Regions from separate parts of the Cupriavidus necator N-1 genome, predicted to be linked through region 1. Evidence: predicted binding sites of a transcription regulator. Region 1 holds the regulator's gene; each other region holds the start of a gene.

Region 1 (9,930 bases):
AGCGCCCCGCCCAGCGCCACCGACGCCTGCCAGGACAGCGGGAACAGCCAGTTGAAAGCCCAGCTGGCCGGCACCACCGCCAGCATCGACAGCACCACCTGCGAGCCGCCCAGGCCGAACACCAGCCGCTTCATCGAGCGCAGCTTGGTCAGGTTGAACTCCAGCCCGATCGAGAACATCAGGAAGACCACGCCGAATTCGGCTAGGTACTTGGTCTGCGCGGTGTCGCTGGCCAGCCCCAGCGCATGCGGGCCGATCAGGATGCCAACGGCCAGGTAGCCCAGCATCGGTGGCAGCTGCAGCATGCGGAATGCGACCACGCCGAAGACGGCGGCGGCCAGCAGCACCAGGGTCAGTTCCAGCGGAGAATGCATCAGGCGGTCTGGGTGACCGGCCAGGCGCGCGTCCGACCCGGCACGGGCACCCTGCCGGCAAAATACGGCGAGCACGGCAAGCACGACGTGCGCCATGGGTCGGGCCAGGCGCCATCGCATTCGTTGGTATACTTCGTCGCCATGATAGCCAATTTCGATGCGGATCGAGCACTCAGACTCGCCCGCGACACTCTCCAGACCGAAGCCGATGCGGTTTCCGCACTTTCCGGACGCCTGAACGGCGACTTTGCCCGTGCCGTGCTGCTGATCCTGCAATGCACCGGGCGCGTGGTCGTCTCGGGCATTGGCAAGTCCGGCCATATCGGACGCAAGGTTGCGGCCACGCTGGCCTCTACCGGCACGCCGGCGTTCTTTGTGCACCCGGCCGAAGCCAGCCACGGCGACCTGGGCATGGTCACGCGCGACGACGTGCTGATCGCCTTCTCCAATTCTGGCGAGACCGGCGAGCTGCTGTCGATCATCCCGATTGTCAAGCGCATCGGCGCGCGGCTGATCTCGGTCACCGGCAACCCCGACTCCAACCTGGCCAAGCTGGCCGACGTCCACCTGGACGCGGCGGTCGAGAAAGAAGCCTGCCCGCTGAACCTGGCGCCGACGGCCAGCACCACCGCGGCGCTGGCGCTCGGCGATGCGCTGGCAGTGGCGGTGCTGGATGCGCGCGGCTTTGGCGAGGAAGACTTCGCCCGCTCGCACCCCGGCGGCGCGCTCGGGCGCAAGCTTCTGACCCATGTGCGCGACGTGATGCGCACCGGCAACGCCGTGCCCGAGGTGCGTGAGAACACGCCGCTGGCCCAGGCGCTGATGGAAATCACCCGCAAGGGCATGGCCATGACCGCCGTGGTGGATCCGGACGGACACGCCATCGGCGTCTTCACCGACGGCGACCTGCGCCGCCTGCTGGAAACCCCGCGCGACTGGAAGACCGTGCCCATCGGCGAGGTCATGCACCACAACCCGCACGTGGTCAACGAGAACCAGCTCGCCGTCGAGGCGGTGCAGGTGATGGAAGCCAACCGCATCAACCAGCTGCTGGTGGTGGACGACGACGGCCGCCTGACCGGCGCGCTGCATATCCACGACCTGACCCGCGCCAAGGTCATCTGAGCGGGCGCGGGCCCGGCACAACCGGCACAACGCCAAGGACACCATGCAGGCACTCCTCGCCTCCCTCAGCGGCATCGTCATGCGGCTGCTGCCGCTGCTGCTGATGGCCTTCGTGGCGGGCAGCACGTTCTGGCTGGTCCAGATCAACTCCCCCAAGGAAGACCTGGCCGCGCAAAGCACCAAGAAGCATGAGCCTGATTACTTCATGGACCGCTTCTCGGCCACCGAGCTGGCGCCGGACGGCAGCACCAAGATCCGCTTCACCGGCGAGCGCATGGTCCATTTCGAGGACGACCAGACCTACGAAGTGACCCGGCCCGCCATGCGCGCGTACGAGCCGGACCGCCCGCCGGTCACCGCCCGCGCCGATATGGGCCGCATGAACGCCGAGGGCTCGGTGATCGACCTGTACGGCAACGGCTTCGTCATGCGCCAGCAGGGCGTGGACGTGTCCAAGGACCCGCAGCTGACCGCCGCATCCAGTTATTTCCAGCTGCTGATCAATGACGACATCGTCAAGACCGACAAGCCAGTCAAGCTGACGCGCGGCCCGTCGGTGATGACCGCCAACGGCCTGATCTTCAACAACGTCACGCGCGAAGTACAATTGCTCGGCAATGTACGCGGCACCATCATCACCGGGCCGTCCCCAGGCCGCGCGCCGGGGTCCTGAGCCCCGGCCCGGGGGCCGCACCAACCCGCACCAACGTACCCAGACGCCCTCAAGCAACCCCTGCCAACATGACTGCTTCCCTGACGACATCGTCCCGTCGACGCACCGCCCCGGCTCTGCTCGCCCTGGCCATGGCCTTCGGCCTGCTGGCCCAGCCCGCCCTGGCCGAGCGCGCGGACCGCGACAAGCCGATGGTGCTGGAGGCGGACAACGCCAGCTACGACGACGTCAAGCAGATCTATACGCTGACCGGCAACGTGGTGCTAACCAAGGGCACCATGATCCTGAAGTCCGACGCGGCCGAACTGCGCACCGACCCCGAGGGCTACCAGTTCGCGGTAGCCACCGCCAAGCCGGGCAAGCAGGCCTACATCCGCCAGAAGCGCGAAGGCGTCGACGAATACATCGACGGCTGGGGCGACCGCATCGAGTACGACGGCAAGCAGGAGTACTCCAAGCTGATCGGCAATGCCCGCATGGCGCGCCTGCAGGGCGCCAAGCAGGTCGATGAGATCCGCGGCGCGGTGCTGACCTACGACAGCCGCAAGGAGTTCTACACGGCCGCCGGCGGCGGCAGTGGCGACGCCGCGGCCGCCAATCCGTCCGGTCGCGTGCGCGCGGTGCTGTCGCCGCGCCAGGACCAGAAGGCCGGCGCCACGGGCAATGGCGGCTCGCCGCTGGACCTGAAGACGGCGCCCGCGCCTGCCAACAAACCCTGACGCCTGGCGCCGGCTTGCCTGCCCGCGCCAGAAACGCCTGAACGCCAGACCGTGCCAATGACCGATACCGCAACCATCGCCGACAAGCCTTCCGTCGAAGCCTCCACCGTCCTTCCCGGCGGCAGCACGCTGGTCGTGCGCCACCTGAAGAAGCGCTATGGCTCGCGCACGGTGGTCAAGGACGTCTCGCTCGACGTGAAGAGCGGCGAGGTGGTCGGCCTGCTCGGGCCTAACGGCGCGGGCAAGACCACCTCGTTCTACATGATCGTGGGCCTGGTGGCGCTGGACGAAGGCGATATCGTGCTCGACGGCGACCACATCAGCGGCCTGCCGATCCACGAGCGCGCGCGCATGGGGCTGTCGTACCTGCCGCAGGAAGCCTCGGTGTTCCGCAAGCTCAACGTCGAAGAGAACATCCGCGCGGTGCTGGAGCTTCAGGTGAGCAACGGCAAGCCGCTGCCCAAGACCGAGATCGAGCGCCGCCTGGATTCGCTGCTCGACGACCTGCAGATCGCGCACCTGCGCAACAACCCGGCGCTGTCGCTGTCGGGCGGCGAGCGCCGCCGTGTGGAAATCGCGCGCGCGCTGGCGTCGTCGCCGCGCTTCATCCTGCTGGACGAACCCTTCGCCGGCGTGGACCCGATCGCCGTGGGCGAGATCCAACGCATCGTCAGTTTCCTCAAGGCACGCAATATCGGCGTGCTGATCACCGACCACAACGTGCGCGAGACGCTCGGCATCTGCGACCACGCCTACATCATCAGCGAAGGCACGGTGCTGGCCGCGGGCCAGCCCGAGGAAATCATCGCCAATGATGCAGTGCGGCGCGTCTACCTGGGCGAGAACTTCCGCATGTGACTTAACGGCCTGCCCGCGAGCGGCAGGCCTCTTCGCGGGTGCGCGTGGGCCCTCCCACAGCCAGCGGCGATCGGACCGCATAAGCGATAGCAATTTCCGTTCCAACAACGGAAAGATGCGCATAGAATAGCTCGCATGAAACCGTCGCTACAGCTCCGTCTTTCCCAGCATCTGGCCCTGACCCCGCAACTGCAGCAGTCGATCCGGCTGCTGCAGCTCTCCACGCTGGAACTGCAGCAAGAGGTCGAACAGGCGCTGACGGAAAACCCGCTGCTCGAGCGCGAGAACGACTGGATCGAAAGCCCGCTGCGCGTGGCGGCCGACGGCTCGGTCAACCTGCAGAGCGCACCGGCGCCCGCCCCGGCTGAGCCCCAGGGCAATGGCGAGGCTCGCGCCGACGGCGCGGGTGACGACGACAGCTATGGCGACAGCGGCAACGGCGACGACTACGGCAGCGGCGACTGGAGCCTGGACGACTTTGCCCGCCGCCCCCAGGGCGACGAGGATGAAAAAACGCCGATGCAGCTGCGCGAGGCCGAGCCCACGCTGCGCGAGTACCTGATGGAGCAGCTCACGCCGCTGAAGATCTCGGCGCGCGACAAAGGCCTGGCCATCTTCCTGATCGAATCGCTCGACGACGATGGCTACCTGAGCGCATCGCTTGAGGAGATCTGCACGGAGTTGCCGGAAGAACTCGAGTTCGAGATCGACGAAGTCCACGCCATCCTCACGCTGCTGCAGAGTTTCGACCCGCCCGGCGTGGGTGCGCGCAACGCCGCCGAGTGCCTGGCCCTGCAGTTGCGACGCCTGACGCACCCGCAACGCGAACTGGCGCTGAACATCGTTAGCAATCACCTGGAGTTGCTCGCAGTACGCGACTACACGCGGCTGAAGAAGGCGCTGCAGGTAGATGAAGTGGCACTGAAGTCCGCACACGAACTGATCCGCTCGCTGGCGCCCTACCCCGGCCATGCGTACAGCCGCCCGGAAGCGGATTTCGTGGTGCCGGACGTGTTCGTGCGCAAGGGTGGCGGCGGCTGGATCGCGCAGCTCAATCCGGATGTGATGCCGAGGCTGCGCATCAACGATATGTATGCCCAAATCCTGCGTGGCGCGAAGGGTGAGTCCGGCACGGCCGGACTGCAGCAAAAGCTGCAAGAGGCGCGCTGGCTGATCAAGAACATCCAGCAAAGGTTCGACACAATCCTGCGTGTCTCGCAGGCCATTGTCGAGCGTCAAAAGAACTTTTTCAGTCACGGCGAAATCGCCATGCGCCCCTTGGTTTTGCGGGAGATTGCCGATACACTGGGTTTACACGAGTCAACCATCTCCCGGGTGACGACCAATAAATACATGGCAACGCCGATGGGTACTTTCGAACTGAAGTACTTCTTCGGCAGCCACGTGTCCACCGAAACCGGTGGCGCGGCTTCATCAACGGCCATCCGCGCCTTGATCAAGCAACTGATAGGAGCCGAAGACCCGAGGAATCCCCTTTCCGACAGTCGCATTGCCGAACTGCTGGGTGAGCAAGGCTTTGTTGTTGCGCGCCGCACTGTTGCCAAGTATCGCGAAGCCCTGAAGATCCCCGCAGTCAATCTCCGCAAGTCTTTGTAGCCGAGCCCACCGCCTGCCTGGTGAGGCTCTTTCAGAAGGAGAAGCGCTATGAACTTCAAGATCAGTGGACACCACCTGGACATCACGCCCCCTCTGCGTGAGTACGTGGAAACGAAGCTGGAGCGAATCGTCAGGCATTTCGATCAGGTCATTGGCGTTAGCGTGCTGCTCTCTGTCGACAACCACAAGGAAAAGGACCGGCGTCAGTACGCGGAAATTAATCTACATCTCAAGGGCAAGGACATCTTTGTCGAGGCGCATCACGAAGACCTATATGCAGCGATCGACGCACTCGTCGACAAGCTGGACCGTCAGGTGATCCGCTACAAGGATCGCGTGCAAGGCCACGACCGCGAAGCGGTCAAGTACCAGATGGCCGCAGCGCAAATGCAGCAATGACCGTGCCCGGCAGCCCCGCAGCGGGCTGCTGAATCAGGATTGAACAGGCAAGCCGCGCCACGAAGCGCGGCTTTTTTGCGCCCTTGCGTTCCGGGTTGCCGCCGGCATGCCGCGCCCGCACTGGCGGTGCGGCCCGGCTGTGGCGCCGGAGCCAACGCTTTTCACCCGAATGGGCAAGAGTGTTCGCAAGCGCAGCGCCAAGGTGTATGCTGCGCCATACAAAGAGAGGGAATCCTGGCCGCGCCCCGCATCGGTGCGCCGGCTCCCGGCCCGGAGGCACGATTGCATCACCATGTATCGTTCTGCACCGGCTTGCCCCGCTGCGCTGCACAATACGGGGGTAGTCGCTGCTCTATAATGGGCCGGACGCCTCCGGCCAGGCCAACGGCAGCCCGGAGCCAGCCCACTGCCCCGCGGAACGATCTGCCCGCTAACTGAAATCCTGCGCATCGCCCATGAATCGTTTGGCCAAATTGCTGCCACCCGGCAACATCACCCTGGACGTCAGCGTCACCAGCAAGAAGCGTGTGTTCGAGCAGGCCGGGCTCCTCTTCGAGAACAACCATGGTGTGGCGCGCGCCATCGTGACGGACAACCTGTTCGCGCGCGAGTCGCTGGGATCCACCGGCCTGGGCGCCGGCGTGGCGATCCCGCACGGCCGCATCAAGGGCCTGAAGCAGCCGCTGGCCGCCTTCATGCGCCTGGCCGAGCCGATTCCGTTCGAATCGCCGGATGGCAAGCCGGTATCGCTGCTGATCTTCCTGCTGGTGCCCGAACAGGCTACGCAGCAGCACCTGGAAATCCTGTCAGAAATCGCGCAACTGCTTTCCGACCGCGACATGCGCGAAGGACTGGCCACGCTGCCGACGCCCGATGCCGTCCATCAGCTGCTGATCGCATGGCATCCCTGATCCCCTGATCCCCCAGGCGGGCCGGCACCAGACCGGGCAGGCGCCAGGCGCTTCGCAAACCGCCCCACCAGTCATACCGCATGGAACTCACCGGCGTCACCTCCCAGTCCATCTTCGACGACAACGCAGCCGACATCAAACTCTCGTGGGTGGCCGGCCTGGAAGGCGCGGACCGCGCCTTCGACGTGGAGTTCGCCCGCGAAGCCACCTCCGCCGCCGACCTGGTGGGCCACCTGAACCTGATCCACCCCAACCGCATCCAGGTGCTCGGCAAGCCCGAAATCACTTATTACCAGCGGCTGGACGATGAGACCCGCAAGCGCCAGATGGGCGAGCTGATCCTGTTGGAGCCGCCCTTCCTGGTGATCGCCGACGGCATGGAGCCGCCGCCCGACCTGGAACTGCGCTGCACGCGCTCGTCCACGCCGCTGTTCACCACGCCGGTGTCGTCGGCCGCGGTGATCGACCACTTGCGCCTGTACCTGTCGCGCATCTCCGCGCCGCGCGTGACCATGCACGGGGTCTTCCTCGACATCCTGGGCATGGGCGTGCTGATCATGGGCGAATCGGGCCTGGGCAAGAGCGAACTGGGCCTGGAACTGATCTCGCGCGGCCACGGGCTGGTGGCCGACGATGCCGTGGACTTCGTGCGCCTGGGGCCGGATTTTATCGAAGGCCGCTGCCCGCCGCTGCTGCAGAACCTGCTTGAAGTGCGCGGCCTGGGCCTGCTCGACATCAAGACCATCTTCGGTGAGACCGCGGTGCGGCGGAAGATGAAGATCAAACTGGTGGTGCAGTTGGTGCGCCGCAACGACGGCGAGTTCGAGCGGCTGCCGCTCGATTCGCAATACCTGGACGTGCTGGGCCTGCCGATCCACATGGTCAAGATCCAGGTGGCGGCCGGGCGCAACCTGGCCGTGCTGGTCGAGGCCGCGGTGCGCAACACCATCCTGCGCCTGCGCGGCATCGATACGCTGCGCGACTTCATGGACCGGCAGCGCGCCGCGATGCAGGCCGATGCGGTTTCGCGCGGCCAGGGCCGCCTGCTCTGAGCCCCAGCGTTTTCATTTGCTTACAACGGCGTTGACGCAGAACGTCAACGTGCTTCAGGCATGCTCCGTTTTGTGCTGTAATGGGCATCGCGCCCGTTACGGAAGCTGCAACGCCGGCAATGGCGCGCGGCCATGAAGTTTTCCACACCCAGGAGAGCAAGCATGAAGAAACTGATCGCGATGTGCGCGCTGGTCACCCCGATGATCGCCGCCAGCGCTTTTGCACAGACCACGGCCACGCCGGCAACCCCCGCCACGCCAGCCAAGCCAGCGGCCACCGCACCGGCAACGCCGGCCATGCCTGCCACGCCCGCCACCCCGGCTACCCCGGACAAGCCCGCAGCCAACGCCCAGCAGGACAAGATGAAGGCCTGCAATACGCAAGCCGCCGGCAAGAAGGGCGACGAACGCAAGGCGTTCATGAAGGAATGCCTGTCCAAGGGCGCGTCCAAGACCCAGCAGGAGAAAATGGCTTCCTGCAGCAAGTCGGGCAAGGGCAAGAAGGGCGACGAATACAAGGCCTACATGAAGGAATGCCTGTCCAAGGCAGCCTGAGCCGCACCCAGCGCCGCAAACTGACGGCAAAAGCATGGCGAACCGCGAGGTTCGCCATGCTTGCTTTGTGCGTGGTGTCATGACGCCTTCATCACGTGATGCTATGCTTCAGTTGCTATGCGCATCATCCTCATCACCGGCATATCCGGTTCCGGCAAGTCCGTCGCACTGAACGTGCTCGAAGACGCAGGCTACTACTGCGTGGACAACCTGCCGGCTCAGTTCATCCCGGAACTGACCCGCTACCTCGACAGCCAGGGCTATACGCACCTGGGCGTCGCCACTGACATCCGCAGCCGCGAGTCGCTCGACCAGCTGCCCGACACCGTGCGCGCGCTGGCCGCGGAGCACCAGGTCGAGGTGGTGTTCCTGACCGCCAGCACCGACGCACTGGTGCAGCGCTATTCCGAGACGCGCCGCCGCCACCCGCTGTCGGTGCGTACCGACGGCATGCCGGGCCCTGGCGTTGAACCGGCCTTCAACGACACCGCGCTGATGGAAGCGATCGAGATGGAGCGCGCGCTGCTGAGCCCGCTGGCCGAGGCCGCGCACCGCATCGACACCAGCAATGTGCGCACCAATACGCTGCGCAGCTGGATCAAGGAGCTGATCCGCGACGACAGCCAGCGGCTGACGCTGCTGTTCGAGTCGTTCGGCTTCAAGCATGGCGTGCCCAGCGATGCGGACATGGTGTTCGACGTGCGCTCGCTGCCCAACCCCTATTACGACCTGGCCTTGCGCCCGCTGACGGGGCGTGACACGCCGGTGATCGACTTCCTGCAGGCCCAGCCAATGGTGCTGGCAATGGCCGAGGATATCCGCGCCTATGTGGAAAAGTGGCTGCCAAGCTTCATTGCCGACAACCGCAGCTACCTGACCGTTGCGATCGGCTGCACCGGCGGGCAGCATCGCTCGGTCTATATTACGGAAAGGCTTGCCAACTACTTCCGGGCGCATGGTAATGTGCTGGTGAGACACCGAGAGCTCGCACCGGCGGGCTGACGCAGGCGGGACTGCCCACTGGCATCACTGGCATCTGCGCACCGCGTTGGCCGGCTGGCCCATTGCTGCGCGATACCCAAGCTGGCACTGCATGTCCTCGACCGACCTCTACCGTCCCACGGGATCAGAAGTTCCGCCACGGACGCTCGACAACCTGCCGCTGTTCCCGTTGCACACCGTGCTGTTTCCCGGTGGACGGCTGCCATTGCGCGTGTTCGAGGCGCGCTATGTCGACATGGTGCGCAACTGCTTGCGCGACAACACACCCTTTGGCGTTTGCCTGATCGAAAGCGGCGAGGAAGTGGCCCGGCCGGACCAGCCTACCGTGCCCGAGCTGGTCGGCTGCCTGGCGGAAATCGTCGACTGCAACATGGAGCAGCTGGGCGTGCTGCTGATCCGCGCGCGCGGCCGCGAGCGCTTCCATATCGTCAGCCATGACACCCGCGACGACGGCCTGCTGGTCGCCCGCGCCGAGGTGCTGCCCCCCGACATCATCGACTGCAAGCTGGAGCTGCTGGGCGAATGCCTGGATGCGCTGCGGCGCATTGTCACGCGGCTGCACGCCGAGCACCCTGACCGGCTGCCGTTCGACGAGCCCTACCTGTGGGACGACCCGAGCTGGGTCGCCAACCGGCTGTGTGAGTT
Region 2 (9,930 bases), 1.6 Mb from region 1:
GGGTTATGCCGATTCGGCATGAAAATGCCTGGGCGATAACTCAAATTGCATACATATCGAGGTACTCATTGACCGGGATGGCCTCCAGCCGCGCCTGGTCCAGCGACGCGGCCAGGATGGCCTGCTGCTGTTTCGGCGGGAAGCGGCGGGCGAGGTTGGTGCGGAATTTTTCCACCAGCAGCGGGACGCCCTCGGCGCGGCGGCGCTTGTGGCCGAGCGGGTATTCGACCAGCACCTCGTCCAGCACGGTGCCGTCTGCCAGCGTCACGGTCAGCGCGTTGGCGATCGAGCGCTTGCCGGGGTCGTGGTAGTCGCGCGTCAGTGCGGGGTCTTCCACGCAGGTGATCTTGCCGCGCAGCGCGTCGATGCGCGGGTCGGCTGCAACCTTGTCTTCGTAGTCGGCGGCGGTCAGGCGGCCGAACAGCAGCGGCACGGCCACCATGTACTGGATGCAGTGGTCGCGATCCGCCGGATTGCTGAGCGGACCCTGCTTGTCGATGATGCGCAGGCAGGCCTCGTGGGTGCGGATGGTGATGGCGGCGATATCCGCCGCGCTGCGCCCCGCGAGCGCCAGCGCACCGTGCAGCTGCATCGCTGCCTCCACCGCGGACTGCGCGTGGAATTCAGCCGGGTACGAGATCTTGAACAGGATGTTCTCCATCACATACGACCCGTACGGCCGCTGGAAGCGGAACGGCTGCCCCTTGAACAGCACGTCGTAGAAGCCCCAGGTCTTTGCCGTCAACGCCGACGGATAGCCCATCTCGCCGGTGCGGGCGATCAGCGCCAGCCGCACTGCGCGGCTGGTGGCGTCGCCGGCGGCCCAGCTCTTGCGGCTGCCGGTGTTGGGGGCGTGGCGGTAGGTGCGCAGGCTCTGGCCGTCGACCCAGGCCAGCGACACGGCATTGAGGATCTCGTCGCGCGTGAGGCCGAGCATCTGCGCGACCACGGCGGTGGAAGCCACCTTGACCAGCACCACGTGATCCAGCCCGACCTGGTTGAACGAATTCTCCAGCGCGATGCAGCCCTGGATTTCGTGCGCCTTGATCATCGCCGCCAGCACCGTCTTCATCGTCAGCGGCTTGCGCCCGGCGGCGATGTGGTTGCGCGAGATCCAGTCAGCGGTGGCCAGGATGCCGCCGAGATTGTCCGACGGATGACCCCATTCGGCCGCGAGCCAGGTGTCGTTGAAGTCCAGCCAGCGGATCATCGTCCCGATACTGAACGCGGCCTGGACCGGATCGAGCTGGAACTGGGTGCCCGGCACGCGCGCGCCGTTGGGCACGATCGTGCCCGGAACGATGGGACCCAGCAGCTTGGTGCAGGCCGGGTAGGAGAGGGCTTCGAGCCCGCAACCGAGCGTGTCGATCAGGCAGTTGCGGGCGGTGTCGTAGGCGAGGCCGCTTTTGATCTCGTACCGGGTGACATAGTCGACGATGTCGACCAGCACCTGGTCCGGATCGGGGCGTTGCGCGGACGGTGTGTCGGTGGACATGAACGGCCTCGCGGGTGCGGCTCAGCTCAGAACGCGTCGCCGGGAACGCGCACCCAGCCTTCCATCAGCACGCGCGCGCTGCGGCTCATGATGGCCTTTTTGACCGCCCATTCGCCATCGACCTGCTGCGCCTCGGCGCCCACGCGCAGCGTGCCGGACGGATGCCCGAAACGCACCGCGTTGCGCTCGCCGCCGCCGGCGGCCAGGTTGACCAGCGTGCCGGGGATGGCCGCGGCGGTGCCGATCGCCACCGCTGCCGTGCCCATCATGGCGTGGTGCAGCTTGCCCATCGACAGCGCGCGCACCAGCAGGTCCACATCGGCCGCGGCCACCTTCTTGCCGCTGGAGGCGACGTAGTCGACCGGCTTGGCGACAAAGGCCACCTTGGGCGTGTGCTGGCGCTTGGCGGCCTCGTCCACGTTCTTGATCAGGCCCATGCGCAGCGCGCCATAGGCACGGATGGTCTCGAACATCGCCAGCGCCTTGGTGTCGCTGTTGATGGCGTCCTGCAGCTCGGTGCCTGTGTAGCCGATGCTCTCGGCGTTGACGAAGATGGTCGGGATGCCGGCGTTGATCATGGTGGCCTTGAGCGTGCCCACGCCCGGCACTTCGAGGTCGTCGACCACGTTGCCGGTGGGGAACATCGCGCCTCCGGCGCCTTCTTCCTCGGCGGCCGGGTCCATGAACTCAAGCTGCACTTCAGCGGCCGGGAAGGTCACGCCATCCAGCTCGAAATCGCCGGTTTCCTGCACTTCGCCGTTGGTGACGGGCACATGGCCGATGATGGTCTTGCCGATATTGGCCTGCCAGATGCGCACCACGGCCACGCCGTTGCGCGGGATGCGGCTGGCATCGACCAGGCCGGCGCTGATGGCAAAGGGACCGACCGCTGCCGACAGGTTGCCGCAGTTGCCGCTCCAGTCGACAAAGGGCTGGTCGATCGAGACCTGGCCGAACAGGTAGTCGACATCGTGGTCGGGCCGGCTGCTCTTGGACACGATCACCGTCTTGCTGGTGCTGGACGTGGCCGCGCCCATGCCGTCGATCTGCTTGCCATAGGGGTCGGGACTGCCGATCACGCGCATCAGCAGCGCGTCGCGCGCCGGGCCGGGCACTTGTGCCGTTTCCGGCAAATCCTGCAGGCGGAAGAACACGCCTTTGCTGGTGCCGCCACGGATATAGGTGGCGGGAATCTTGATCTGGGGTACGTGAGCCATGGAAATCTTTGTCCTGGTTGGCCCGGGCGGCATGCGTGCCGCCCGGGCCTTTGTCACAGCTTATGCAGTTGCCCGCGACGACTCAAGGAAGTCCTGCGCGAAGCGCTGCAGCACGCCGCCGGCTTCGTAGATCGACACTTCCTCGTCGCTGTCGAGGCGACAGGTCACCGGCACCTCGACGCGCTCGCCGTTCTTGCGGTTCACCACCAGCGTCAACGTGGCACGCGGCTGGCGCTCGCCGATCACGTCATAGGTCTCGGTGCCGTCCAGGCCCAGCGTCAGGCGGTTCACGCCCGGCTTGAACTCCAGCGGCAGCACGCCCATGCCGATCAGGTTGGTGCGGTGGATGCGCTCGAAGCCCTCGGCGACGATGACTTCCACGCCGGCCAGGCGCACGCCCTTGGCGGCCCAGTCGCGCGACGAGCCCTGGCCATAGTCCGCGCCGGCGATGATGATCAGCGGCTGCTTACGGTCCATGTAGGTCTCGATGGCCTCCCACATGCGCACGACCTTGCCTTCGGGCTCGATGCGCGCCAGCGAACCCTTCTTGACCTGGCCATCGACTACGGCCATCTCGTTGATCAGGGTGGGGTTGGCAAAGGTGGCGCGCTGCGCGGTCAGGTGGTCGCCGCGGTGGGTCGCGTACGAGTTGAAGTCCTCTTCCGGCAGGCCCATCTTGGCCAGGTATTCACCCGCGGCGCTGTTGAGCATGATCGCGTTGGACGGCGACAGGTGATCAGTGGTGATGTTGTCGCCCAGCACCGCCAGCGGACGCAGCGCCTTGAGCGTACGCTCGCCGGCCAGCGCACCTTCCCAGTAGGGCGGGCGGCGGATATAGGTGCTCTGCGGACGCCAGTCGTACAGCGGGCTGACGGACTCGCCGCTGGCCGCGGTGATGGCGAACATCGGCTCGTAGACCTTGCGGAACTGCTCGGGCTTGACGCTCTTTGCCACGATCGCGTCGATCTCTTCGTCGCTCGGCCAGATGTCCTTCAGGTACACCGGCTTGCCATCCTGGTCCGTGCCCAGCACGTCCTTTTCGATATCGAAGCGGATGGTGCCAGCGATGGCATAGGCCACCACCAGCGGCGGCGAGGCAAGGAAGGCCTGCTTGGCGTACGGGTGGATGCGGCCGTCGAAATTGCGGTTGCCGGACAGCACTGCCGTGGCGTACAGGTCGCGGTCGATGATTTCCTGCTGGATCTTGGGATCCAAGGCGCCCGACATGCCGTTGCACGTGGTGCAGGCAAAGGCGACGATGCCGAAGCCGAGCTTCTCCAGGTCCGGCAGCAGGTTCGCTTCTTCCAGGTACAGTTCGACCGCCTTGGAGCCGGGCGCCAGCGACGACTTGACCCACGGCTTGCGCGCCAGTCCGCGCGCATTGGCGTTGCGCGCCAGCAGCGCGGCGGCAATCACATTACGCGGGTTGCTGGTGTTGGTGCAGCTGGTGATGGCGGCGATGATCACGGCGCCGTCCGGCATCAGGCCTTCGGCTTCCTGCGCGCGGGCCTTGTCCAGGCCGACGGCGATGCCGCGCTCGGCCAGCGCGGAGGTCGGCAGGCGCTTGTGCGGGTTGGACGGGCCGGCCATATTGCGCACCACGCTCGACAGGTCGAACTTCAGCACGCGCTCGTACTCGGCGTTCTTCAGCGAATCCGCCCACAGGCCGGCAGTCTTGGCGTACGTTTCGACCAGCTTGAGCTGCTCGTCGGTGCGGCCGGTCAGGCGCAGGTAGTCAATGGTCTGCTCGTCGATGAAGAACATCGCGGCAGTGGCGCCATATTCCGGGGCCATGTTGGAAATAGTCGCACGGTCGCCGAGCGTCAGGCTGGAGGCGCCTTCGCCACGGAACTCCAGATAGGCGCCGACAACTTTTTCCTTGCGCAGGAATTCAGTCAGGGCCAGCACGATGTCGGTGGCGGTAATGCCGGGCTGGCGCTTGCCGGTCAGCTCCACGCCGACGATATCGGGCAGGCGCATCCACGAGGCGCGGCCGAGCATCACGTTCTCGGCTTCCAGGCCGCCCACGCCGATGGCGATCACGCCCAGCGCATCCACGTGCGGGGTGTGGCTGTCGGTGCCGACGCAGGTATCGGGGTAGGCCACGCCACTATCAGCGTGGATCACCGGCGACATCTTCTCCAGGTTGATCTGGTGCATGATGCCGTTGCCCGGCGGGATCACATCGACGTTCTTGAACGCCTGCTTGGTCCAGTCGATGAAATGGAAGCGGTCTTCGTTGCGGCGGTCTTCGATGGCGCGGTTCTTGGCGAAGGCATCGGGATCGAAGCCGCCGCACTCCACCGCCAGCGAGTGATCGACGATCAGTTGCACCGGCACCACCGGGTTGACCTTGGCGGGGTCGCCGCCCTGGTCGGCAATGGCGTCGCGCAGGCCGGCTAGGTCCACCAGCGCGGTCTGGCCCAGGATGTCATGGCACACCACGCGCGCCGGGAACCACGGGAAATCGAGGTCGCGCTTGCGCCCGATCAGCTGCTTCAGCGAATCCGTCAGCGTGGCGGGATCGCAGCGGCGCACCAGGTTTTCTGCCAGCACGCGCGACGTGTACGGCAGCTTGTCGTAGGCACCCGGCTGGATTGCCTCGACCGCGGCGCGCGCGTCAAAGTAATCCAGCTTGGTGCCCGGTAGCGGTTTGCGGTTTGCAGAATTCATGGTGTAGGGAAATCAATATAGGTATGAAAAAGGGGTAGTGGTCCCATGTCAGCGACCAACTACCCCCTTGCCCGCAGGCCCGGATCAATGCAACCCGACGCGGAGCAAACCGGCAGCCGGTCTTACTTGCGATCCTTCAGCGGCACGAACTTCAGGTTCTCCGGGCCGGTGTAGTTGGCACTCGGGCGGATGATCTTGTTGTCGATACGCTGCTCGATGATGTGCGCGGCCCAGCCCGAGGTGCGCGCGATCACAAACAGCGGCGTGAACATCGCCGTCGGCACGCCCATCATGTGGTAGCTCACCGCGCTGAACCAGTCCAGGTTCGGGAACATCTTCTTGATGTCTCCCATCACCGTTTCCAGGCGCTCGGCGATGTCGAACATCTTCATCGAGCCGGCGTCCTTCGACAGCCTCTTCGCCACGTCCTTGATCACCTGGTTGCGCGGGTCGCTGATGGTGTACACCGGGTGGCCGAAGCCGATCACGACTTCCTTGTTCTCGACGCGGCGGGTGATGTCGGCCTGGGCCTCATCCGGGTTGTCGTAGCGCTTCTGGATCTCGAACGCGACCTCGTTGGCGCCGCCGTGCTTGGGGCCGCGCAGCGCGCCGATGGCGCCGCTGATCGACGAATACATGTCCGAACCGGTGCCGGCGATCACGCGGGCGGCGAAGGTCGAGGCGTTGAACTCGTGCTCGGCGTACAGGTTCAGCGAGGTGTTCATGGCGCGCTCCCACAGTGCCGACGGCTTCTCGCCGTGCAGCAGGTGCAGGAAATGGCCGCCGATGGAGTCATCGTCGGTTTCCACCTCGATACGGCGGCCATTGTGGCTGTAGTGATACCAGTACAGCAGCATCGAGCCCAGGCTGGCCATCAGGCGGTCGGCGATGTCGCGCGCGCCCGGGGTGTTGTGGTCTTCCTTCTCCGGCAGCACGGTGCCCAGCACCGACACGCCGGTGCGCATCACGTCCATCGGGTGGGCGCTGGCGGGCACCCATTCGAGCGCGGCCTTCACATTGGCGGGCAGGCCGCGCAGGCTCTTGAGCTTGGCCTTGTAGGCGGCCAGTTCGGATTTGGTCGGCAGCTTGCCGTGCACCAGCAGGTGGGCGATCTCCTCGAACTCGCAGGTCTCGGCGATGTCGAGGATGTCGTAGCCGCGGTAGTGCAGGTCGTTGCCGGTGCGGCCGACGGTGCACAGCGCGGTATTGCCGGCGGTCACGCCCGACAGGGCGACGGATTTCTTGGGCTTGGGAGTGACGAGCGGTTGCGCTTCGGACATCTGGGTCTCCTTTGTGTGATGCCTGGTATTGCCTGTCTGTTGTCGTGCAAGCGGCCGGGACAAAGCCCGGCCGCGCGTGAGTCTTACTTACTTGCCCTTGCCTTGTGCGAAGAGCGCGTCCAGCTTCTGCTCGAAGTCATGGTAGCCGATGCTCTCGTAGAGCTCGGCGCGGGTCTGCATGGTATCGACCACGTTCTTCTGCGTGCCGTCGCGGCGGATGGCCGCGTAGACGTTCTCCGCCGCCTTGTTCATGGCGCGGAAGGCCGACAGCGGGTACAGCACCATCGACACGCCGGCGCCGCCGAGTTCCTCGGTGGTGAACAGCGGAGTGGCGCCGAATTCGGTGATATTGGCCAGCACCGGCACCTTCACCGCATCGACAAACTTGCGGTACATGGCCAGGTCGGTCATGGCTTCCGGGAAGATGGCGTCGGCGCCGGCTTCCACGCACGCGACGGCGCGCTCGATGGCCTTGTCCAGGCCTTCGACGGCGAGCGCGTCGGTGCGGGCCATGATGACGAAATTCTCGTCGGTGCGGGCGTCGACGGCGGCCCTGATGCGGTCGACCATTTCACCCTGCGTGACGATTTCCTTGTTGGGGCGGTGGCCGCAGCGCTTGGCGCCGACCTGGTCTTCGATATGCATGGCCGCCGCGCCAAACTTGATCAGCGACTTGGTGGTGCGGGCCACGTTGAAGGCCGAGGCGCCGAAGCCGGTGTCGACGTCCACCAGCAGCGGCGTGTCGCACACGTCGGTGATGCGGCGGATATCGGTCAGCACGTCGTCCAGGTTCGAGATGCCCAGGTCCGGCAGGCCCAGCGAGCCGGCCGCAACGCCGCCGCCCGACAGGTAGATGGCCCGGTAGCCGGCGCGCTTGGCCAGCAGGGCGTGGTTGGCATTGATGGTGCCGACTACCTGCAGCGGATGCTCGTCGGCAAGCGCCTGGCGGAAGCGGGCGCCAGCGGAGCGCGCGAGGTCGGAAGCGGAGTAGGTCATGGCGTATGCGTTGGTGAACAGGACGGGCCTAATACTGCAAGGGGTGTGCCAAGCCCTTGGGCGGGCCCGCGGGAAATCCGCCAGCCTTTGTCAGCGCTGGGCTGGCGGGCAGGGCGGCTGGCCTCGCCGCCGATTTCATGTCATCCTTTCAGCACAATTGAATTTCAAAATCACAAGTTTGGAATTCAAAGTTGAAATCGCGGGCTGCGTGGCGGACAATGTGCCAGCACTGTACGCCTGTTCGTCCCGGGTTTCACCACGCATTCTTTCCGCATTGCACCATGGCTTCTCCCGTTTCCACGCAAGCCCGTCCGCGCATCTGGGCCATCGGCATCAGCCGACTGGCACGCGCCTTCGCCGACCTGATTCCGGCCTACGCCGACCGGGCCGAATTCCGCATCGTCGGCAAGGGTTTCGAGGCCGCCGCCAGCGCCGTGGCGCGCGAGGCGCGCGAGGGCCGGCTCGACGTGGTGGTGGCGGGCGGCTCCAACGGCGCCTACCTGCGCCAGCACGTGGATGTGCCGGTGGTGCTGGTCAAGGTCACGGGCTTTGACGTGATGAGCGCGTTGGCCACCGCGCGGCGCATCTCGCCGCGGGTGGCGCTGGTCACGCACGCGTCGACGTATGCCGAGGTGGATGAATTCGTGCGCGCGTTCTCGCTGTTGGTCCCGGCCTATACCTACCTGACCGAGGACGATGCCGTCGCACGCGTAAAGGCGCTCAAGCAGGAGGGCATCCAGGTCGTGGTCGGCCCCGGCCTGGTGACCGACCTGGCCGACCGCTATGGCCTGACCGGCGTGTTCCTGTACTCCGGCAACTCGGTGCGCATGGCGCTGGAAGACGCGATCGAGGCCGCGCGCCTGCGCCGCATCGAGGCCACCCGGCGCGACTACGTCAACACCATCCTGGCGCACCTGAACGAGGGCGTGGCGGCGGTGGATGCCGAAGGGCGCATCCAGTCGTTCAACCCGGCGATGGAGCGCTTTCTCGGCACTTCCGTCGCCGCCGCGGTCGGGCGCAAGCTGCAGACGCTGGCGCCAAACCTGGCGCTCGAAGGCGTGATGCAGAGCGGTGACAAGGAACTGGAGGCGATCCACAAGCTCGGCGACAAGATGGTGGTGGTCAACCGCATCCCCATCATCGGCGAAGCCGGCACCACCGGCGCCGTGCTGACCATCCAGGACGCCAGCGCGATCCAGCGCGTGGACCGCAACCTGCGCTCGCGCGCCCGCACGCGGCCGGCCGGGGTGCGCTACAGCCTGGACGACCTGGCCGGCACCTCCGCGGCCATGACCGAGCTGCGCGAACTGGCGCGGCGCTACGCGGCGGTGGATTCCACCGTGCTGATCGGCGGCGAGAGCGGCACCGGCAAGGAGGTGCTGGCGCAGGGCATGCACGACGCCAGCCCGCGCCGCGCCTTCCCGTTCGTGGCGGTCAATTGCGCGGCCTTCCCCGAGGCGCTGCTGGAGAGCGAGCTGTTCGGCTATGAAGAGGGCGCCTTCACCGGTGCGCGCCGTGGCGGCAAGGCCGGCCTGTTCGAGTCGGCCCACAACGGCACGCTGTTCCTCGACGAGGTGGGCGACATGCCGTCCGCGCTGCAGACGCGCCTGCTGCGCGTGCTGCAGGAAAAGCAGGTGCTGCCGATCGGCGGCCTCGACGCCGTACCGGTCAACGTGCGCGTGATCGGCGCCACTCACCGTGACCTGGCCGCGATGGTGCGCGATGGCTCATTCCGGCAGGACCTGTACTACCGCCTCAATATCCTGCGCATCGAGATGCCGCCGCTGCGCGACCGCTCCGAAGACCTGCAGGAGTTGGCCGAGCTGCTGTACCGGCGCGCCCAGGAGCGCCTGGGCATGGACCGGCCGCAGCGCCTGCCCGCCGCGGCCCGCGCGCGGCTGGCGCGCTACCGCTGGCCGGGCAATATCCGCGAGCTGGAAAACGTGACCGAACGGATCGCCGTGCTGGTGGCCGGGCGCCGGCTGGACAGCGACGCGCTGCAGCGCGAGCTGCAGGCAGCCGTGCCGGAGCTGTTTGGCGATGGCATGCTGGCGCCGGCCGAGGCCGACGCTGAGCACGCCGCGCCGGCAACACGCCCGCGCCGTTCCCTGGCTGGCGTGAAGCAGTCCAGCGAAGTCGAGCATATCCGGCGCGTGCTGGCCGAGTGCGGCGGCGACCGCGCCGCGGCCTGCCATATCCTTGGCATCAGCCCGACCACGCTGTGGCGGCGGCTCAAGGCGGCGTGAGCCGCGCAGGCATTTACCCGGCG
Region 3 (9,930 bases), on a different replicon from region 1:
TGCGCCGCACGCTGCACGAGACCTCGTCGGCAGCCACCCGCGGCAGCAAGGAAGCCGGCAGCGTGGCCGCGCTGTTCCGCAACCACAAGGCCGCCTTCTTCACGGTGCTCGGCTATACCGCGGGCGGCTCGCTGATCTTCTACACCTTCACCACGTATATGCAGAAGTACCTGGTCAACACCGCCGGCATGTCGATCAAGACCGCCAGCTATGTGATGACGGGATGCCTGTTCCTGTACATGTGCATGCAGCCGGTGTTCGGCGCGCTGTCCGACCGCATCGGCCGGCGCACCAACATGCTGCTGTTCGGCGCGCTGGGTGCGCTCTGCACGGTGCCGATCCTGACCGCACTGGGCAAGGTCAGCAGCCCCGAGCTTGCCTTTGTGCTGATCGCCGTGGCGCTGGCCATCGTCAGCTTCTACACCTCGATCAGCGGCATCGTGAAGGCCGAGATGTTCCCGCCCGAGGTGCGCGCGCTGGGCGTGGGCCTGGCCTATGCCATCGCCAACGCGATCTTCGGCGGCTCCGCCGAATACGTGGCGCTGGGCATGAAGACGCTCGGCCACGAGACCGCGTTCTACTGGTATGTGACGGCGATGATGGTGATTGCCTTCTTCGTCAGCCTGCGCCTGCCGCGCCAGGCCAAATACCTGCATCACGAGCATTGATGCGCACCCCGCGGTGCAATGCCGCGGGACGCCGCCACGAGCATGGCAATATACGGGGGCCGCAATTGCCCCCGTCTTTCATTGATCACCCCATGGACCTGAACGCCCTGCGCCTGTTCGTCGACATCGTCGATGCGGGCAACCTGAGCGCGGCCGCGCGCAAGCTCAAGATGACGCGCGCCAATGTGAGCTACCGGCTCAAGGCGCTCGAAGAAGAGCTGGGCGTGCAGCTGCTGCGCCGGACCACGCGCCATGTCGAGCCGACCCCGGTCGGCGCCGGCCTGTACGAGCACGGCCGCAACATCCTGGGCGAAGTAGCGGCCGCCAATGCGCTGATCAGCAATATGGGCAAGAGCCTGCAGGGCCATGTGCGGCTCTCGGTGCCCACAGGGCTGGGGCATACGCTACTGTCGCCGCTGCTGGTGCTGTTCAAGCAGCGCTATCCCGACATCACGCTTGACGTCATGTTCGACAACCGCGTGCACAACCTGGTGTCCGAGGACGTGGACGTGGCGCTGCGCATTATCTCCACCCCGCCCGATTCGGTGGTCGCCACGGAGATTGGCGAAGTCGACTGGATCGTGTGCGCGTCGCCGGGGTATCTCGCCGCGCATCCTGCGCCGAAAACACTCACCGGGCTGCAAGGACATGCGATGGTGTGCGCGTCGCCGGTGGGCCAGAAACTCAAGGCATCGGGCACGCGGCTGGATGCCGATGAAGGCCATGACGCGAACGAAACGCGCGAGCAGGTGGTGCTCGAACCGACGCTGACCTCGGAAAACTTTGCTTTCCTGAAGGAGTCGGTGCTGGCAGGCCTGGGGATCGGCATTCTCCCGATCTATGCGATCGGCGCCGAACTGGACAGCGGCGCGCTGGTGCCGCTGCTCTGTGACTACCGCATCAGCGTGTTCGGCAGCAAGCTCTATATGCTGACCATGCCCAACCGCTACCAGACGCTGGCCACGCGCTATCTGCTGAACTTCCTGAAGACCGAGCTGCAGGCAGTGTGGCCGCGCCTGCACCGCTAGATACTATGGAAGGGCTGGACAGATAAGCCCCCTGGAGTAAAACGAAGCTTCACGAACCCGTTTTACGAAAGGAGCCTGCAAATGAATGCGCCTGACACAGCCCTTCAAGGACAGGATAGGGCAGTTATTGGTCGACTGTATATGGCCTTCGAACTGGGCGAGAAGAGTTGGAAGCTGTCGCTTGGCGACGGCGTACGCGGGCCGAGCCGGTATACGGTGGCGGCCGGTGACAAGGACGCGGTCCTGCGAGCGATTGCCAAGGCCAAAGCACGCTGCGGACTGACATCGCAGGTGCCGGTCCGCAGCTGTTACGAGGCTGGCCGCGATGGCTTCTGGCTGCACCGCTGGCTGACCGAACAAGGCATTGATAACCTGGTGGTGGACTCGTCCAGTATCGAAGTCAACCGGCGTGCACGACGTGCCAAGACCGACCGGCTCGACGGCGACAAGCTGCTCTCGATGCTGCTGCGTTATCACGCGGGGGAGCGACGCGTGTGGGGCGTCGCGCGGGTTCCCACCCCGGAGCAAGAAGACGAGCGGCGGTTGCACCGGGAACTGGGGCGACTCAGGCAGGAACGCACCGCCCTCAGCAACCGAATTCGCTCGCTGCTGGTATTGCACAACCTGCGGGTCGCCCACGTCGGCGGCCGTTCCTGGGCGCACTGGTGGAACGATCATGGCGCGCAACTGCCTGTGGGGCTGCGCGCCGAGATCGAGCGCAGTGTCGCGCGACTGTCACTGGCGGTTACGCAGATCAGGACGATCGAAGCCCAGCAGCACGCGACCGTAAAGACCGGCGCGCAGCCGGCGATCGCCCTGCTCGCGCGGCTGCGCGGGATTGGCGTCGGCAGTGCCTGGATCCTGGTCAAGGAACTGTTTGGCTGGCGGAACTTTCACAACCGACGCGAAGTCGCCAGCTCCCTGGGCTTGGCGCCGACGCCCTACAGCAGCGGCGAAAGCCAGGTCGAGCAAGGCATCAGCAAGGCTGGCAACAAACGAGCCCGCTGGCTGATGATTGAACTGGCGTGGAGCTGGTTACGCTACCAGCCTGCAAGTCAGCTCACCCAATGGTTCAATGAGCGCTTTGCGCCAGGTGGCAAGCGCATGCGGCGCATCGGTATTGTGGCACTGGCACGGCGATTGGCTATTGGCCTGTGGCGCTATCTCGAGTACGGCGAGATTCCAGTCCAGGCCAGCTTCAAACCAGTCGCAACGTGATGCCGCCTGAGTATGGAAGGCTAAGCGGTAACGATCGCAGGTCAGCGCGCCCGTAACAGACTCGGGCTGCCCCCAGCGGGTAGCCGTTCTTCTAGATGGGGCGCGCGCAGGTAACAGGGGTGTTCCAGCGCTTCGCGCATGCGGTATGTGGTGACCCGGCCTTGCGCCGGGCACGGATAGAAGGTAGACCGGGGCTGGGTCCCGGCCTTAAGTAACCCCGACCTCGGTTTCACGCCGTGTCAGCCCACGAAGATTCGAGGCTTGCAAGGAGAAAGCATCGCGCCAGTCATGTCTATGGAAATTCAATCCCGGAGGAGCTTGACATCCTCGCCCTCATAGAAGGGTCTGTTCCCATGGGGGAACAGACCCTGGGCGCGTCGCCTTCGGCAGCGGCGCCACGGACTATAGTAGGAGCACAAGGATAACCGTCGGCGCATCCGCACCTGAGGAGCTACCATGGCCCTGGCTAGCACGCTTGCAAGCTGCCTGAGCAGCAAGAACACCCAGTACGACATCATCCGCCACCCCTACACCCTCAGCAGCATGGCCACTGCCGAGGCCGCGCATGTTCCCGGGGACCGGCTGGCCAAGACGCTGTTGCTGGAGGATGACCGCGGCTATGTCGCCGCCGTGATTCCTTCAAGCCACCATCTGCACATGGCCGCCATCTGCGAACAGACCGGGCGCAACCTGGTACTGGCGCATGAGGACGAGATCCGCGAGATCTTCAAGGATTGCGACCTCGGCGCGATCCCGCCGGTGGCGATGGCCTACGGCATGCAGACCTATGTGGACGACAGCCTGATGGCGCAGCCCGACGTGTATTTCGAAGGCGGCGACCACCAGGAACTGGTGCACATGAGCGGCGAACAGTTCTCGCGGCTGATGTCGGACGCTGGGCACGGGCAGTTTTCGCGCCGCATGATGTAAGCGGCGCTTTTTATTGGCCACTGAACGGCCACCACGCGGGTTGCGAACCCGCGTGGTGGCCGTTTTGCATGCTGGCGGGTGGGGGATGCAGACGCTTCAGCCTTCAGGCAACGCCGGCACGCTGTCGTCCTTCAGGTCCACGCCCGAGCGGCCCAATGCCGCCGCGCCGCGCAGCAGGAAGGCGAGCCGGTCGGCGGCCTGCGCATACGGCAGGCCTTCGGGGCGCACGTTGGAGATGCAGTTGCGCTCGGCATCGGTGCGGCCCGTGCGCGGCGCATGGGTCAGGTAGATGCCAAGGCTGTCGGGCGAGCTCAGGCCGGGCCGTTCGCCGATCAGCATCACCACCTGGCGCGCGCCAAGCAGCTCGCCGATCTCGTCGCCCAGCGCCACGCGCGACTGCTCGGCCACCACCACCGGGCCGATGCGCCATGTCTGCGGCAAGCGCGCGCGGGTGGCATCGAGCAACGGCAGCGCGTGCGTCTGCGTGGCCAGCGCGGACAGGCCGTCGGCAACCACGAACACCACATCGGGCGCGTCGCCCGGCCGTGCCGCGGCCAGCCGCGCGCGGCTGGCATCGTCCAGGCGCCGGCCCAGGTCGGGGCGCCGCAGGTAGTGCGCGCGGTCCGGCGCCGCGCTGTGCACGGCGAGGTTCTGTACCCCCGCCGCATCCAGCGCCGCGGTGACCGCGCCCACGTCCAGCGGCAGGTGCACCGCATCGCGCGCCTGCGCATGGGCCAGCCCGAAGGCCAGCACCGCATCGGTGGTCTGGCTGTGGCCGGTACGGCCCAGCGCTACGCGCGCGCGCGTGAACTGGCGCAGGCGTTGCCACGGGTCGGCATCGGCGTTGGCAGGAGCGGCGGGAGGCGGGCGTCTGGCCGTCATCGGCTGCACCTTACAGGCTGTGGGCCATCTGCAGCAGCGGCTGGCGCGCGGCGGGCTCGAGCAGCCTGCCGCTGGCATCGGCAATGCCCATGCGCTGCAGCCAGGCCTCGAACTCCGGCGCGGGGCGCAGCCCCAGCACCTCGCGCAGGTACAGCGCATCGTGGAACGAGGTGCTCTGGTAGTTCAGCATGATGTCGTCGGCGCCGGGCACGCCCATGATGAAATTGATGCCGGCCACGCCGAACAGCGTCAGCAGCGTGTCCATGTCGTCCTGGTCGGCCTCGGCATGGTTGGTGTAGCAGACGTCGCAGCCCATCGGCACCCCCATCAACTTGCCGCAGAAGTGGTCTTCCAGCCCGGCGCGGATGATCTGCTTGCCATCGTACAGGTATTCGGGACCGATAAAGCCCACCACCGTATTGACCAGCAGCGGCGAGAACGCGCGCGCCACCGCGTAGGCGCGCGCCTCCATGGTCTGCTGGTCGACGCCGTGGTGCGCATTGGCCGACAGCGCGCTGCCCTGCCCGGTCTCAAAGTACATCAGGTTGTCGCCAACGGTGCCGCGCGCGAGCGCCTGCGCGGCATCGTGCGCCTCGGCCAGCAGCGACAGGCTGATGCCAAAGGCCGCATTGGCGCGCTCGCTGCCGGCCACCGACTGGAACACCAGGTCCACCGGCGCGCCCTGCCCGATCGCGCGCAGCGTGTTGGTGACATGGGTCAGCACGCAGGATTGCGTGGGGATGTCGAAGCGGCTGCGCAGCTCATCGATCATGCGCAGCAGCGAGACGATGGCGCCCAGGTTGTCCGAAGCCGGGTTGACGCCGATGGTGGCATCGCCGCAGCCATAGAGCAGCCCGTCGATGATCGACGCGGCAATGCCCTTGGGATCGTCAGTCGGGTGGTTGGGCTGCAGCCGCACCGAGAGCCGGCCCGGCAGCCCCACCGTGCTGCGAAATCGCGTCACCACCTGGCACTTGCGCGCCACCGCCACCAGGTCCTGGTTGCGCATCAGCTTGCTGACCGCGGCGGCCATCTCCGGGGTGATCCCCGGCGCCACCCGCGCCAGCGTGGCGCTGTCGGTCTCATGCAGCAGCAGCCAGTTGCGCAGGTCGCCCACGGTGGTGGCGCCGATGGCGGCAAAGGCCGCGCCATCGTGCCGGTCCAGGATCAGGCGCGTGACCTCGTCGTCCTCATACGGCACCAGCGCCTCGGTCAGGAACTGCTTGAGCGGCACCTCTGCCAGCGCCAGCCGCGCGGCCATCCGCTCCTGCTCGCTGGCCGCGGCAACGCCCGCCAGCGCGTCGCCGGAGCGCGCAGGGCTGGCCCGGGCCAGCAGCGTGCGCAGGTCGGCAAAGACGTGGCGGTGGGTGCCGATGGTGTGGGTGTAGGCCATGCGCTCCGTTCCTGGGCTCTGGGGAAAACGATGACAGCGGTGCGCCAGGCGCCTTGCCGGGCACGATTCCCCCTAATATAGACAGCCTTTGCGTGTGCCGTGATGCCAACATCGCCTCAGCGCACACGGCCTGACTCAGGAACAACATCTGGATCGGCGAGAATTCAGAATAAATTTGAGCAAATTGCATGCCGGAGACCCCGATGAAAGACCCCGACCCGACCACCACCCCGCGCCTGCTGCCGGCCGCGTGGTACAGCGTCGGCACCGTCGCTTACCTGCTGACCGCCCTGGCGCTCTGGACCGTGCTCCACGCCAACCTGGTGGCGGCATTGCTGTCCGGGCTGCTGCTGTACTCGCTGGTGGACGTGCTGGCGCCGCGCCTGAAGCGCCTGAACCAGCGCCACGACGCCCTGGCCGTGGCCATCCTGTCGGCGCTGATCCTGCTGGCGCTGACGCTGGCGGGCTGGCTGCTGGTGCGCTTTGTCAGTGGCGAGGGCAATACCCTGGACGGGCTGCTCAACCATGTGGCCGACATCATCGACCGCTCGCGTGGGCAGATGCCGCCGTGGCTCAGCGATGCGCTGCCCAACGGCGTGGACGAGCTGGCCAACACGCTGATCGAGACGCTGCGCGAGCATGCCGCGATGGCGCAGAAGCTGGGTGCCGAGGTGCTGCGCACGCTGGTGCATATCCTGATCGGGCTGGTGATCGGCGCGATGGTGGCGCTGTACCGCGCGGTGGTGCGGCCCAACCGCCGGCCGCTGGCCGCGGCGCTGGTGGCGCGCGCACGCACGCTGCAGCAGGCGTTCTCGCAGTTCATCTTCGCGCAGATCCAGATCTCGACCATCAACACCGTGCTGACGGCGATCTACCTGCTGCTGGTGCTGCCGCTCTTTGGCGTGCACCTGCCGCTGACCAAGACGCTGCTGGTGATCACTTTCGTGGCCGGGCTGCTGCCGGTGCTGGGCAACCTGATTTCCAACACCGCCATCGTGGTGGCCTCGCTGTCGGTGTCGTTGCCGATCGCGGTGGCGTCGCTGGTGTTCCTGGTGGTGATCCACAAGCTGGAGTACTTCCTGAACGCACGCATCATCGGTGCGCGCATCCAGGCCGCGGCGTGGGAACTGCTGACGGTGATGCTGCTGATGGAAACGCTGTTCGGCATCCCGGGCGTGATCGCCGGACCGATCTTCTACGCCTACCTGAAGCGGGAGCTTGCCGGCGCCGGGCTGATCTGAGTGCCGCGGCCGGCATGCCGCAGCGTTGGTAGGACCAATACCTGATTCAGGCGCCGTCCTGCTCCACCCGGCTGCGCACGAAGTCGATATGGGTCTGCATGGCGGTGCGCGCCTCTTCCGGGCGGCGCGCGCAAATCGCATCGCACAGCGTGCGGTGCTGCAGCAACAGAAGGTCTGAGGCGCCGTCGTCCTGTTCGCGCAGGCCGGTGCCGTTGATGGTGATGTGCTCGCGCAGCATGCCGATCACGCTGGTATGCAGGTGCAGGAACATGGTGTTGTGCGAGGCCTGGGCGATGGCGTCATGCAACTGCGCATCGGCATCGGCCTCTGCCTGCTTGTCGTCGGCGGCACGCGCGCGTTCCAGCTCGGCCATCAGGGCGCGGATCCGTTTCACGTCAGCGGCATCCGCGCGCAGCGCCGCAAAATACGCGGTCGCGCCCTCCAGCACGCGGCGGAACTCCAGGATGTCGTCGCGCAGCGCGGGGTGGTCGGCCACCAGCTGGCCCCAGGGCGAGGCAATGCCGGCGCGCAGCTGGTCGGTGGCGTAGACCCCGGCACCGCGCCGGCTCTGCAGCAGGCCGCGCGCGGCCAGGCGCTGGATCGCCTCGCGCACGGTGTTGCGCGCCACCTCGTATTGCCCGGCCAGCACCCGCTCGGCCGGCAGCCGCGTGCCGGGCGGCCAGGTGCCGTCGAGCAGCGCGGTCTCGATCCGGCGCATGACCGACTCCACGCGTCCGCGGGTGCGCCCGTGCCTTGCTGCCGCTGCCGTCATGCCGTATGTCCTCGCTCCTGAGCTTGCGCGGGTCGCCGGGCAGATTGGTCCAACCAATTTGTACCGCCGCGCAGAAGCGGGAATTATGCGCCGAAACGTGCGACCCCAGCACGTCCGGAGCGAGACATGATGGATCGTCAGTACCCCACCGGCCCTGCCCCCGCGCAGGCCTACCTGTTTGCCACCTGCCTGGTCGACATGTTCGTGCCGCAGGCCGGCCTCGACGCCGTGCGGCTGCTTGAACGCGAAGGGCTCACCGTGCACTTCCCGCGCGGCCAGAGTTGCTGCGGCCAGCCCGCCTACAGCAGCGGCAACCCCGACGCGGCCCGTGCGGTGGCGCGCGCCCAGCTCGACCTGTTCAGCCAGCCCTGGCCGGTGATCGTGCCGTCGGGCTCGTGCGCGGGCATGATGCGCCACCACTGGCCGCAGCTCTTTGCCGACGATCCGGTGGCCGGCCCCAAGGCACTGGAACTGGCCGGACGCATCTATGAACTGGGCGAGTTCCTGCTCCATGTGCTGAAGCTGGATTTTGGCGATGCCGCACCGGCGGGCCAGCCGCAGGAGCGCATCGTGCTGCATACCTCGTGCGGCGCCCGTCGAGAAATGGGTACGCGCCAGCACGGCGTGGCCCTGGTCGACACGCTGCCGGGCGTGACCCGCGTGGAGCATGAACGCGAGTCAGAATGCTGCGGCTTTGGCGGCACCTTCTCGCTCAAGCATCCCGATATCTCCGGCGCCATGGTGCGCGACAAGGTGGCCTCGGCCTGCGCCACCGGCTGCGACCGGCTGGTCTCGGCCGACTGCGGCTGCCTGCTCAATATCGGCCATACCGCGGCGCATGACCACGCCCCGCTGCAGGTGGAGCACCTGGCCACCTTCCTGTGGCGCCGTACCGGAGGTGCCGCATGAGCACGCCCGGCGCCCGCGAACGCATGCTCGGCCGGCTGCGCGCTGCCGCGCCTGCACCTTCCCCACGCACCGCGGAACTCGACCGCCGCATCGACGGCCATTTCGAGGCACGCCGCCACGGCGCGCCCGCCATTGGCGAACTGACCGGCGCGATGCTGGCGGCACTGCAAGGCCTGCATGCCGAGGTCTGGTGCGCCAGCGAGGCGGCCTGGCCGGCATTGCTGGCCACCGAGCTGGCCAATGCCGGCGTGAAGCGCCTGCTGCTTGATCCCGCCAGCCAGGCCGGTGCCGCGCTGGCGGCCGCCCTGCCGGCCCATATCGAAGCCATCGGCTACGACCGCCCGATCGAAGCCTGGAAGGCGGAGCTGTTCGACACCATCGATGCCGGCTTCACTGTGGCGCGCTCCGGCATTGCCGCCACCGGCACGCTGGTGGTCGCGCCCGATGCGGGCTCGCCACGCACGGTGTCGCTGGTGCCGCCGCTGCATGTCGCGCTGGTGCGCGCCTCGACGCTGCACACCGACCTGCATATGGCCGCGCGCACCGAACGCTGGTCCGACGGCATGCCGACCAACCTGGTGCTGATCTCCGGCCCGTCCAAGACCTCCGACATCCAGCAGACGCTGGCCTACGGCGCGCATGGTCCGCGCCGGCTGTGGGTCATCATCGAGACCGACACTGCGGAGGCCGGGCAATGAGCCAGCACACACTCAATTTTGTTCCGCCGCAGGACTTCAAGGCACGCGCCCGCGAGGCGCTGGACGATCCCAAGCTGCGCCAGAGCTTCCGCGGCGCGATGGACTTCCTGCAGGGCAAGCGCCTGGCGCAGTTCCCCGACGCGGATGAGCTGGAACGCCTGCGCGACCTGGGCGAGGCGGTGCGCCAGCAC

The links. Region 1 encodes sigma-54, which starts transcription at its own class of promoters, with help from an activator protein. Its sites were predicted from a motif close to TGGCANGNAANCTGCTTT; they were not measured.
Region 2: the regulator sigma-54 is predicted to act here: its motif matches at 7,695-7,712, upstream of prpB (methylisocitrate lyase).
Region 3: the regulator sigma-54 is predicted to act here: its motif matches at 6,296-6,313, upstream of CNE_RS18515 (ethanolamine ammonia-lyase subunit EutB).

The regions. Positions count from the first base shown of each region.
Region 1 covers NC_015726.1:392,165-402,094, reverse strand. Annotated here, with positions in the region: gene CNE_RS02005 (monovalent cation:proton antiporter-2 (CPA2) family protein) at 1-374, opposite strand, end outside; gene CNE_RS02000 (KpsF/GutQ family sugar-phosphate isomerase) at 516-1,499, shown strand; gene lptC (LPS export ABC transporter periplasmic protein LptC) at 1,543-2,172, shown strand; gene lptA (lipopolysaccharide transport periplasmic protein LptA) at 2,241-2,891, shown strand; gene lptB (LPS export ABC transporter ATP-binding protein) at 2,949-3,749, shown strand; gene CNE_RS01980 (RNA polymerase factor sigma-54) at 3,885-5,366, shown strand; gene hpf (ribosome hibernation-promoting factor, HPF/YfiA family) at 5,415-5,765, shown strand; gene ptsN (PTS IIA-like nitrogen regulatory protein PtsN) at 6,221-6,676, shown strand; gene hprK (HPr(Ser) kinase/phosphatase) at 6,757-7,728, shown strand; gene CNE_RS01960 (PsiF family protein) at 7,891-8,283, shown strand; gene rapZ (RNase adapter RapZ) at 8,401-9,285, shown strand; gene CNE_RS01950 (LON peptidase substrate-binding domain-containing protein) at 9,377-9,930, shown strand, end outside.
Region 2 covers NC_015726.1:1,944,820-1,954,749, reverse strand. Annotated here, with positions in the region: gene CNE_RS09195 (bifunctional 2-methylcitrate dehydratase/aconitate hydratase) at 41-1,495, opposite strand; gene prpF (2-methylaconitate cis-trans isomerase PrpF) at 1,522-2,712, opposite strand; gene acnD (Fe/S-dependent 2-methylisocitrate dehydratase AcnD) at 2,773-5,385, opposite strand; gene prpC (bifunctional 2-methylcitrate synthase/citrate synthase) at 5,508-6,665, opposite strand; gene prpB (methylisocitrate lyase) at 6,753-7,661, opposite strand; gene prpR (propionate catabolism operon regulatory protein PrpR) at 7,943-9,907, shown strand; gene CNE_RS09165 (cysteine synthase A) at 9,921-9,930, opposite strand, start outside.
Region 3 covers NC_015723.1:88,689-98,618, reverse strand. Annotated here, with positions in the region: gene CNE_RS18540 (MFS family transporter) at 1-668, shown strand, start outside; gene CNE_RS18535 (LysR family transcriptional regulator) at 761-1,696, shown strand; gene CNE_RS18530 (IS110 family RNA-guided transposase) at 1,778-2,914, shown strand; gene CNE_RS18525 (aminoacyl-tRNA deacylase) at 3,371-3,844, shown strand; gene eutC (ethanolamine ammonia-lyase subunit EutC) at 3,941-4,726, opposite strand; gene CNE_RS18515 (ethanolamine ammonia-lyase subunit EutB) at 4,737-6,119, opposite strand; gene CNE_RS18510 (AI-2E family transporter) at 6,323-7,360, shown strand; gene CNE_RS18505 (FadR/GntR family transcriptional regulator) at 7,407-8,132, opposite strand; gene CNE_RS18500 ((Fe-S)-binding protein) at 8,259-9,041, shown strand; gene CNE_RS18495 (LutC/YkgG family protein) at 9,038-9,739, shown strand; gene CNE_RS18490 (LutB/LldF family L-lactate oxidation iron-sulfur protein) at 9,736-9,930, shown strand, end outside.